DNA from 3 places in the Janthinobacterium sp. 61 genome. Region 2 is predicted to be linked to each of the others. Evidence: predicted binding sites of a transcription regulator. Region 2 holds the regulator's gene; each other region holds the start of a gene.
The links. Region 2 encodes NrdR, which represses ribonucleotide reductase genes. Its sites were predicted from a motif close to CACNANATNTNGTG; they were not measured.
Positions count from the first base shown of each region.

Region 1: the regulator NrdR is predicted to act here: its motif matches at 1,393-1,406, upstream of CLU92_RS02600 (ribonucleoside triphosphate reductase).
Region 3: the regulator NrdR is predicted to act here: its motif matches at 1,752-1,765, upstream of CLU92_RS16520 (ribonucleoside-diphosphate reductase subunit alpha).

Region 1 covers NZ_PJMQ01000001.1:561,798-565,075, reverse strand. The annotation lists gene CLU92_RS02610 (peptidase U32 family protein) at 1-753, opposite strand, end outside; gene CLU92_RS02605 (hypothetical protein) at 918-1,334, shown strand; gene CLU92_RS02600 (ribonucleoside triphosphate reductase) at 1,453-3,201, shown strand; gene nrdD (anaerobic ribonucleoside-triphosphate reductase) at 3,198-3,278, shown strand, end outside.
Region 2 covers NZ_PJMQ01000001.1:113,578-116,855, forward strand. The annotation lists gene glyA (serine hydroxymethyltransferase) at 1-947, shown strand, start outside; gene nrdR (transcriptional regulator NrdR) at 1,093-1,557, shown strand; gene pilV (type IV pilus modification protein PilV) at 1,779-2,363, shown strand; gene CLU92_RS00595 (PilW family protein) at 2,360-3,278, shown strand, end outside.
Region 3 covers NZ_PJMQ01000001.1:3,615,283-3,618,560, forward strand. The annotation lists gene CLU92_RS16520 (ribonucleoside-diphosphate reductase subunit alpha) at 1-1,496, opposite strand, end outside; gene ampD (1,6-anhydro-N-acetylmuramyl-L-alanine amidase AmpD) at 1,879-2,490, opposite strand; gene CLU92_RS16530 (sigma 54-interacting transcriptional regulator) at 2,490-3,278, opposite strand, start outside.

The DNA.
Region 1 (3,278 bases), 450 kb from region 2:
GACTTCGAAACGCCCCTTGCACAGGGTGGGATAGCTGGCGTTTTCGCCTGGCGCATAGCGGTCGATCAGCACGCCGTTCAGGCGCGATTCCAGACCGTTCGGCGTTTCCAGCCAGCGCACGGATTTCGCCGGCGAGCACACGCCGTGCGTATTCGGCGCCTCGCCCGTCGCATACGACGATAGCGCACAGCGCCCTTCGACCATCACGCACAGGCTGCCGAAGCCGAATACTTCGATCTCCACCTCCGTCTTGCTGATCAATTGCTCAACCTGCGCCATCGACAGCACGCGCGGCAGCACGGCGCGGGCGATGCCGAAGTGCTCGTGATAGAAGTTGATCGCTTCGTAATTCGTGGCCGAGCCCTGCACAGACAAATGCAGGCGCAGCTGCGGCTGGTGCTGGGCCGCGTAGGCCATCAGGCCCGGGTCGGCGACGATCATGGCGTCGATGCCCGCCGCGGCGGCGCGGTCGATGGCGCTGCGCCACACGGCCCAGCTGTGCGGCTGCGGATAGGTATTCAGTGCCAGCAGCACCTTGCGTCCATACTGGTGGGCGTAGCGCACGCCTTCGGCGATGGCCTTCTCGTCGAAATTGAGGCCGGCGAAATTGCGCGCATTGGTGGCGTCGCGAAAGCCCAGGTAAACGGTATCGGCGCCATTGTCGACAGCCGCTTTCAAGGCAGGCAGGCTGCCGGCGGGGCAGACCAGTTCCAGCGGTCCGGCCACGCGGGTGGCGGTGGTTGATTCAAGCATCATGATGTTCACAGTCCTGTATCGGCTCAGGGTGCAGACTATAGCCCCGCCCATGCCGCCCAGTCCTTGACGCAGGTGAAGGAATGCATGCATGGCTGGCGCAGCTTCAACTTGCTTGACCTGGCTGTAAAATGCCCATCTTTCCTCCTGTTTCAGTTCCCACCATGACCCGCAAACCGCTGCTGATTTTCCTTCTGACCCTGTTCATCACCGCGCTGCAAGTGCAGTGGGCCGGCCCGACCGATGGCTATGACGCAGGGACCATCTCCGTGCTGTCGCCGGAAGTACTGGGCGCCTATCCGGGCGTGCTGCTGCTGTTCCTGCTGGCCGTGTTCGCGCGCCGTCAAATGCCGCTGCTGCGTCAGGCCGCCATCTGCACGGGCCTGCTGGCCATCTACTGGCTGCTGGCGAACTACGCCACCTTCGATGCGCGCGTGGCCAGCTGGAGCACCTATACGCCACTGGAAATCTGGACCCACGTGCTGCCCGCCTCCGCCGCCAGCATCGCCGCCTGCGGCGCCGCGTTCTTTTGCGCGAGCTGGCTGATCCTGCGCGAAACGCGCTGGAACAAAACCGGCTGAAGTGGTTTTTTCACCTGGATCAAGGATACGCGAATCGCTTGCACGCCACCTTTGACTACACTACATTTAGTAGATAACCTTCATAAAAACACCGCATGTTGTGTTTATTGGAGGTTTCATGACGACGAATGCAGTTTCCCCCACACGCGGCCAGGTCGATGTCGCCGCGTCCATCAATGAATACCTGGAACGGCGCGACTGGCGCGTGAACGCCAATGCCAACCAGGGATATTCCCTGGGTGGACTGATCCTCAATGTGTCGGGCAAGGTCATCGCCAACTACTGGCTGGACCAGGTATATCCGCCGGAAGTGGGCGCGGCGCACCGCGAAGCGGCGCTGCACATCCACGACCTCGACATGCTGGCCGGCTATTGCGCCGGCTGGTCGCTGCGCACCCTGCTGCATGAAGGCTTGAATGGCGTGCCGGGCAAGATCGAATCGGGTCCGCCGAAACACATGTCGAGCGCCATCGGCCAGATCGTCAATTTTCTGGGCACCCTGCAAAACGAGTGGGCCGGCGCCCAGGCGTTCAGCTCCTTCGACACCTACATGGCACCCTACATCCGCAAGGACAGCCTGCGCTACGAAGACGTGCGCCAGTATATGCAGGAGCTGATCTTCAACCTCAACGTGCCATCGCGCTGGGGCACGCAGACGCCGTTTACCAACCTCACCTTCGACTGGGTCTGCCCGGACGACCTGCGCGAGCAGATTCCCGTCATCGCCGGCCAGGAGATGGACTTCAGCTATGGCGAGCTGCAGGCGGAAATGGACATGGTCAACCGCGCCTACATCGAGATCATGATGGCGGGCGACGCCAAGGGCCGCGTCTTCACCTTCCCCATCCCCACCTATAACATCACCGAAGATTTCGACTGGCATAGCGAGAATGCAGAACGCCTATTCGAAATGACGGCCCGCTACGGCCTGCCCTACTTCCAGAATTTCATCAATTCGGAACTCAAGCCGAACATGATCCGCTCCATGTGCTGCCGATTGCAACTGGACTTGCGCGAACTGCTGAAAAGGGGCAATGGCCTGTTTGGTTCCGCCGAGCAGACGGGCTCCCTGGGCGTGGTGACGATCAATTGCGCGCGCCTGGGCCACTTGTGGCGCGGCGACGAGCAAGCCTTGATGGCGGACCTGGACCGCCTGCTGGAACTGGGCAAAACCAGCCTGGAAATCAAGCGCCGCACCATCGAGGAATTGATGCAGCAAGGCTTGTTCCCGTACACGAAGCGTTACCTGGGCACCTTGCGCAATCACTTTTCCACCCTGGGCGTGAACGGCATCAACGAGATGATCCGCAATTTCAGCGGCGACGCTTACGACATCACGGCGCCGAAAGGCCATGCGCTGGCCGTGCGCCTGCTCGACCACGTGCGCGCCCGCATGGTGCAATTCCAGGAAGAGACAGGCCATATGTACAACCTGGAAGCGACGCCGGCCGAGGGCACCACCTACCGCTTCGCCCGCGAAGACCGCAAGCGCTATCCCGCCATCCTGCAGGCCGGCACGGTCGACAATCCGTATTACACGAACTCGTCGCAGCTGCCCGTCGGCTACACGGACGACCCGTTCGAAGCGCTGGAATTGCAGGATGCGCTGCAGCGCAAGTACACGGGCGGCACGGTGCTGCACCTGTACATGACGGAAGCGCTGTCCGACGCCAACGCCTGCCGCGAACTGGTGAAACGCGCCCTGAGCCGCTTCTCGCTGCCCTACATCACGGTCACGCCCACCTTCTCCATCTGCCCGCGACACGGCTACCTGGCCGGCAAACATGAATTCTGCCCCATTTGCGACGCGGAACTGATCGCCCGCAAACAAGCCCACCCTGTTCCATCACTTGAGGAAACGCCATGAATGCACGTACCGACTTCACTCCCGCCATCACCCTGCTCGACACAGAACGCCAGCGCTGCGAAATCTGGACCCGCGTG
Region 2 (3,278 bases):
CGAACCAAGGCGTGTTCTTTGCCGTGCTGAAACCAGGCGACCTGATCATGGGTATGTCGCTGGCCGAAGGCGGCCACCTGACCCACGGCATGCCGCTGAACATGTCCGGTAAATGGTTCGACGTCGTATCGTATGGCTTGACGGCGGAAGAAGACATCGACTACGAGGCTATGGAGCGCCTGGCCCGCGAACGCAAGCCCAAGCTGATCATCGCCGGCGCGTCGGCGTTCTCGAAAAAGATCGACTTCGAGCGTTTCGGCAAGATCGCCAAGGAAGTGGGCGCCTACTTCATGGTCGACATGGCCCACTACGCCGGCTTGATCGCCGCCGGCCTGTACCCGAATCCGGTGCCGTTCGCCGACTTCGTCACCTCGACCACGCATAAGTCCTTGCGCGGCCCTCGCGGCGGCATCATCCTGATGAAGGCTGAACACGAAAAAGCCATCAACTCGGCCATCTTCCCTGGCATTCAGGGCGGCCCGCTGATGCACGTGATCGCCGGCAAGGCCGTCGCCTTCAAGGAAGCGCTGAGCCCTGACTTCGTTGAATACCAGAAGCAAGTGGTCAAGAACGCCGACGTTCTGGCGAAAACCCTGATCAAGCGCGGCCTGCGCATCGTTTCCGGCGGCACCGAATCGCACGTCATGCTGGTCGACCTGCGCGCCAAGAACCTGACGGGCAAGGAAGCCGAAGCCATCCTCGGTTCCGCGCACATCACCTGCAACAAGAACGGCATCCCGAACGATCCGCAAAAACCTTTCGTCACCTCGGGCATCCGCCTGGGCAGCCCGGCGATGACGACGCGCGGTTTCAAGGAAGCGCAAGCGGAAGAAGTGGGCAACCTGATCGCCGACGTGCTGGACAATCCGCATGACGCCGCCACCATCGAGCGCGTGAAAGCGGCCGTGAAAGTGCTGGCCGATGCACACCCGGTGTACGCCGCGTAATTATTTGTCCAGAATGTGTCATACAGAGTAAGATTCTGTCTGACACATTCCAGTCGTGCCCAAGGGCGCCCGGAGTGATTCGGGCGCCCTTTCATTTAAGGGCGGCGATTTCCCGTAATTATTACTATAAAGTTGTAGCCAGCCCATGAAATGTCCATTTTGCCAGCACGGCGACACCCAGGTCCTCGATACGCGCGTATCGGAGGACGGGGATGCCATTCGGCGGCGCCGCCGTTGCGGTAAATGCGACAAGCGCTTCACCACCTACGAACGCATTGAACTTATCATGCCGGCCGTCGTCAAAAAGAATGGCAGCCGGACGGAGTTCGCTGCGGATAAGTTGCGCGGCAGTTTGATGCTGGCCTTGCGCAAGCGTCCCGTCGCGGCCGCCTCCGTGGATACGGCCATCGCTTCCATCCAGGAAAAATTGCTGACCAGCGGCTTGCGCGAAGTCGATTCCGGCTATATCGGCGAACTCGTCATGCAGGAACTCAAGCGCCTGGACAAGATCGCCTACATCCGCTTCGCCTCCGTCTACAAGAATTTCGAAGACCTGGCCGAGTTCCAGGATGCGATTGCCGAAGTGGGACAGGCGCGCGGCAAGCCCTGATGTCCCCTTTTTGAAAACGGGGCCGGTCCTGCGCCCCGTGTTCATCACGCCAGCGTTCGCCTGGCAAGCGATCCGATCAATCCCAACGCTGTTCTTCTCACCTTTTCGCCGTGCTGTTTGCGCTGGCGCAGACGCGGTTGTTTGCGCGCGCCTATCGTGTAAGTGGGCCGGGCGCCGGCGCGGCTCCCGTCCTGGTTACATTCTGTCGGCAGGAGAAGCTCATGCACAGTGGCACGCGTGGTCCCATGGATGGCAGCAGTCTTGTCGAGGTGCTGGTATCGCTGCTGCTGTTGGCGTTGGGCTTGCTGGGCGCCAGCATCCTGCAACTGAGTTCCCTGCGCGCGCGCCATGAGTCGGCGCTGTTGTCGGCGGGTGTGCAACTGGCCGCCGGCATGGCCGAACGCATGCGGGCGAACAGCGTGCTCATGCATGGCCCCGATGCGGGTAATCCCTACCTGAGCGTTGCCTACGCGGCGGAGGACGGCGCCGAGGCTGGCGGCGGCGCGCCCGGCTGCTTCGGCGCCGCCGTCTGCAGCGCGGCCGAGCTGGCGCAATTCGACATCGCCGAATGGAAACAGCAGCTGCAGTCGGCCTTGCCTGGCGCGCGGCTGCATATCTGCCGCGACCTTGCCGCGTGGGATGCCGCCGCCCAGGGTTTGCACTGGGCGTGCAGCGGCGGCAAGGGCGCGCCCATCGTCATCAAGCTGGGCTGGCGCGGCAGGCAGGCCGATGGATCACCCGCCGTGAATGCGGCAGGCGAATCGTTGCCCAGGCTGGCATTCCAGCTTGGGGGAGGCGGCGCATGAACACTGTCTTGCGCGGGCATCGAGGCATAAGCCTGCTTGAATTGCTGGTGGCCCTGTCGCTGGGCGCGCTGTTGATGCTGGCGGCCAGTACCGTGCTGCTGGCTTCCAGCGGCAGTTATGGTGAGCAGTCCGCCAGCGCGCGCCTGGATGACAATGGCCGCTATGCACTCGACACCATCGCCCGCGCCGTGCGCCAGACAGCGTATGTGAACTGGGACAGCAGCGCCGCGCCCGTCGCCCATGCGGATTACGACAGCGCGAGTATCGCCGGGCTCGACGCGCGTAGCCTGGGCAAGGACAGCGAAGGCATCAGCGGCGCGTTGCCCGACGCCGTGCAGGGCAGCGACGTGCTGGCCCTGCGCTATTACGGCGCCGGCAAGGAGGAGGGCGGCGACGGATCCGTGCTCAATTGCGCCGGCTTCGCCGTGGGCGCCGCGCAAACGGAGGCGCAGCGGGGCTGGAGCATTTTCTATGTGGCCCAGGGAGCCGATGGCGAAGGCGAGCTGCGTTGCAAATATCGCGGCGCGAACGGCTGGGGCGCGGACGCCATCATCCGCGGCGTCGACAGTTTCCAGGTGCTGTATGGCCTCGATACGGATACGCCACCCGACGGCGTGGCGAACCGCTATGTCAACGCCAGCGCGCTTGACTCCGACGATGCGGCGCTGGTACTGGCGGGCGCGGATGCGGCCGCGCGCCAGCGCGATTTTTACCGGCGCACGCACTGGAAGCGCGTGGCCAGCGTGCGCGTGGTGCTGCTGTTGCATGGCGAGGCGGGCCAGGTGGACAAGATGGCGGAACTGGGACCGGCGCAGTTCGACCTGTTCGGCAAGGCGTATGCCGAAGCGCACGGCGCCGGCGACACGGGCGTGCGCATCGCGCGCGCGGCCTTGCCCGCAGCAACGCGCTCCAGGC
Region 3 (3,278 bases), 3.5 Mb from region 2:
TCGCCTTTTTCCATGACGCGCTTCATGAACATGTCGGGAATCCAGTTCGCCGTGTTCATGTCATGCGTGCGGCGGCGGTCGTCGCCCGTGTTCTTGCGCAGGTCGAGGAATTCCTCGATGTCCATGTGCCAGGTTTCCAGGTAAGCGCAGACGGCGCCCTTGCGCTTGCCGCCCTGGTTGACTGCCACGGCCGTGTCGTTGACCACTTTCAGGAATGGCACCACGCCTTGCGACTTGCCGTTGGTGCCCTTGATATGGGCGCCCAGGGCGCGCACTGGCGTCCAGTCGTTACCCAGGCCGCCAGCGTACTTGGCCAGCAGCGCGTTGTCCTTGATGGCGTCGTAGATGCCTTCCAGGTCGTCCGAGACGGTGCTCAGGTAGCACGACGACAGCTGCGAGCGCAGGGTGCCCGAGTTGAACAGGGTCGGGGTCGAGCTCATGAAGTCGAACGAGGACAGCAGGCTGTAGAACTCGATGGCGCGTGCTTCGCGGTCCGCTTCGTTCAGCGACAGGCCCATGGCCACGCGCATGTAGAACGCTTGCGGCATTTCGATGCGCACGTCCTGGATGTGCAGGAAGTAGCGGTCATACAGGGTTTGCAGGCCGATGTAGCCGAATTGCAAGTCGCGATCGGCAACGATGGCCTTGGCCAGGCGTTCCAGGTCGAAACTGGCAAGTACCGGGTTCAGCAGGTCATTGGCGATGCCCTTGGCGATATATTGCGGGAAATACGTCAGGTACTCGGCAGCAGCGGCCGCTTGCGGCACTTCCTTGCCGAACACTTCCTTGCGCACCGTGTGCAGCAGGATGCGGGCCGTGACCTGGCTGTAGGCCGGATCTTTTTCCATCAGCGCGCGCGCCGCCAGGATGGCAGACTTGTGCAGCTCTTCGACGGGCACGCCGTCGTACAGGTTCTTCACCGTTTCAGCCAGGATGGCGTCGGCATCGACGTGTTTTTCCAGGCCGGCGCAAGCGGCGTTGATCAGGTCGCGCACTTCCTGCATGTCCAGCAAGCGGCGCACGCCGTTATCAAGCACGTTCAGCTGGGGCGCTGCGACTTGCGCGGAGGCGCCTTGCGCCTCCTTCTGCAAACGGCGCTCTTCCATGTGCTTGGCACGGTACAGCACGTAGGCACGCGCCACGTCGTGCTCGCCCGAACGCATCAGCGACAGTTCCACCTGGTCTTGCACGTCTTCGATATGGAAGGTGCCGCCACCCGGATGGCGGCGCACCAGCGCGGCGACGACGCCGTCGGTCAGTTGTTCCACCAGTTCGCGGATGCGTGCCGAAGCGGCGCCCTGGCCGCCGTTAACGGCCAAAAATGCCTTGGTCATGGCGATGGCGATCTTCGAAGGCTCAAATGCCACCACCGCGCCGTTGCGGCGGATGATGCGATAGTCGCCCAATGCCGCGCCCGTGCTCGCCACGCTATTGGCCGCGCCTGGCGCTGGCGATACTGGCGTTGAATGGATTGAAATATCTTGTGGTGATTGCATTGAAGCTCCCGTTGTCAGCTAAAGTCAGCCTGCAGTTTTGCTGCCGCGTGTGTTGTTGAATAGAACGCCCGATGGTCAGGGTTTCTCCAGGTATTTGTTGCTAAATAGTAAATAATATACAGCCAGAAATCATACGGCCAACCTGTACAGCCGGGCTGGCGCGAAACACGATCAAGGGTGATGAAACGCCAGTTCCCGTTGCTATATCAACAAACAGGGTAGCTTTGGTAATAATTCTGAAAACGTCTGTGATGGCACTACATATAGTCTTTAAATCCAAGTTGTGCACTAATTGTAGTGCCCATCGAAAGGCGATGCAATAGTTTTCCGGCATCCTCCAGCGTAATTTTTTGTATTTTCATATACGATTTCGGTTGACTTTTCAGGGCATGGATGGAAAGCCCAATGCCCGCGTAGTAAGCGCTAACGCAGCTTGCCCGCGCACAGTTTCCAGCCAGCATTCTTGATAAAAATGCCAGTCAAAAAACGGCCCCGGATCCGTCTTCCTCCCCGGCGCAACATGCTCGTGGCCGCGCACCTGGGACAGCCCGTAGCGCGCCACCAGTGCCGCCGTCAGCGCCGCCAGGACATGGTATTGCCGCTGCTGGAAGGGCACATCGTCCGCGCCTTCCATTTCGATACCGATGGAATAGCCATTGCAGTGCGGGCGTCCTTCGAACATGGACACGCCGGCATGCCAGGCACGTTGATCAGTAGAAACATATTGCAACAGCGCACCATCGCGCCGCACAAAAAAGTGCGCCGACACCTGCAAGCCACGCAGGTCGGCGAAAGAAGGATCGGCATTATAGTCTACCCGGCCGGTAAACAAGTCCGACACATGCGGTCCGCCAAAGTGGCCTCCCGGCAAGCTGATGTTATGGATCACCAGCAAGTCGACTTGCGCACCGTCCGGGCGCGCATCCTGGTACGGCGAGTCATAGCGCCGCGCGCCGTCGCACCAGCCGTCTTCATCTATCGTCCATACTGTCATCAAGGTAGCGGTTCCTGTATCGTCAATTTCTGCATGCGGTAGCGTAACTGGCGCACGCTGAGTCCCAGCTGGCGCGCCGCCCGTGCGCGGTGATAGCGCGCCTGCACCAGCGCCTGCATGATCATGTCACGCTCGGCCTGGCGCAAATACATGTCCAGCGGCAAGGCCGGGGCAAGGCCGGACAGCGCCATGCCGGGCAGGCACAGTTGCCGCTCCGGCACTGCCGATGACTGCGCCGCCCGCTGCCCGGTGACGCCCGCCGCCGACGGCAAGCCCAGCCCGTCGAGCGCGATCACGCCGCCATCGGCAAAAGCCAGTGCCCGTTCCAGCACGTTTTCCAGTTCGCGCACATTGCCGGGAAACGCATACGCGGCCAGGGCCGCCAGCACCGGCGGCGCCAGGCTCACGGCCTGGCCCGGTGCCAGACGCGCCAGGATTACCTCACATAATACCTGCAGATCGCCGCACCGCTCACGCAGCGGCGGCAGCGCCAGTTCGATGACATTGAGGCGGTAAAACAGATCCTGGCGAAACGTGCCGGCATCCACGCCGCGCGCCAAGCCATGCTGGCTGGCGCACAAAATGCGTACGTCGATGGCCTCGTCCGTACTACCGCCCAGCTTGCGCACGCGGCGCTCCTGCAGGACGCGCAACAGCTTTACCTGCATGGCCAGCGGCAGATCGTCGACTTCATCGAGCAGCAAACTGCCGCCATGGGCCGCCTGGAACAATCCTTCACGCTCGTGCAGCGCGCCCGTATAGGCGCCCTGGCGGCAGCCGAAGAATTC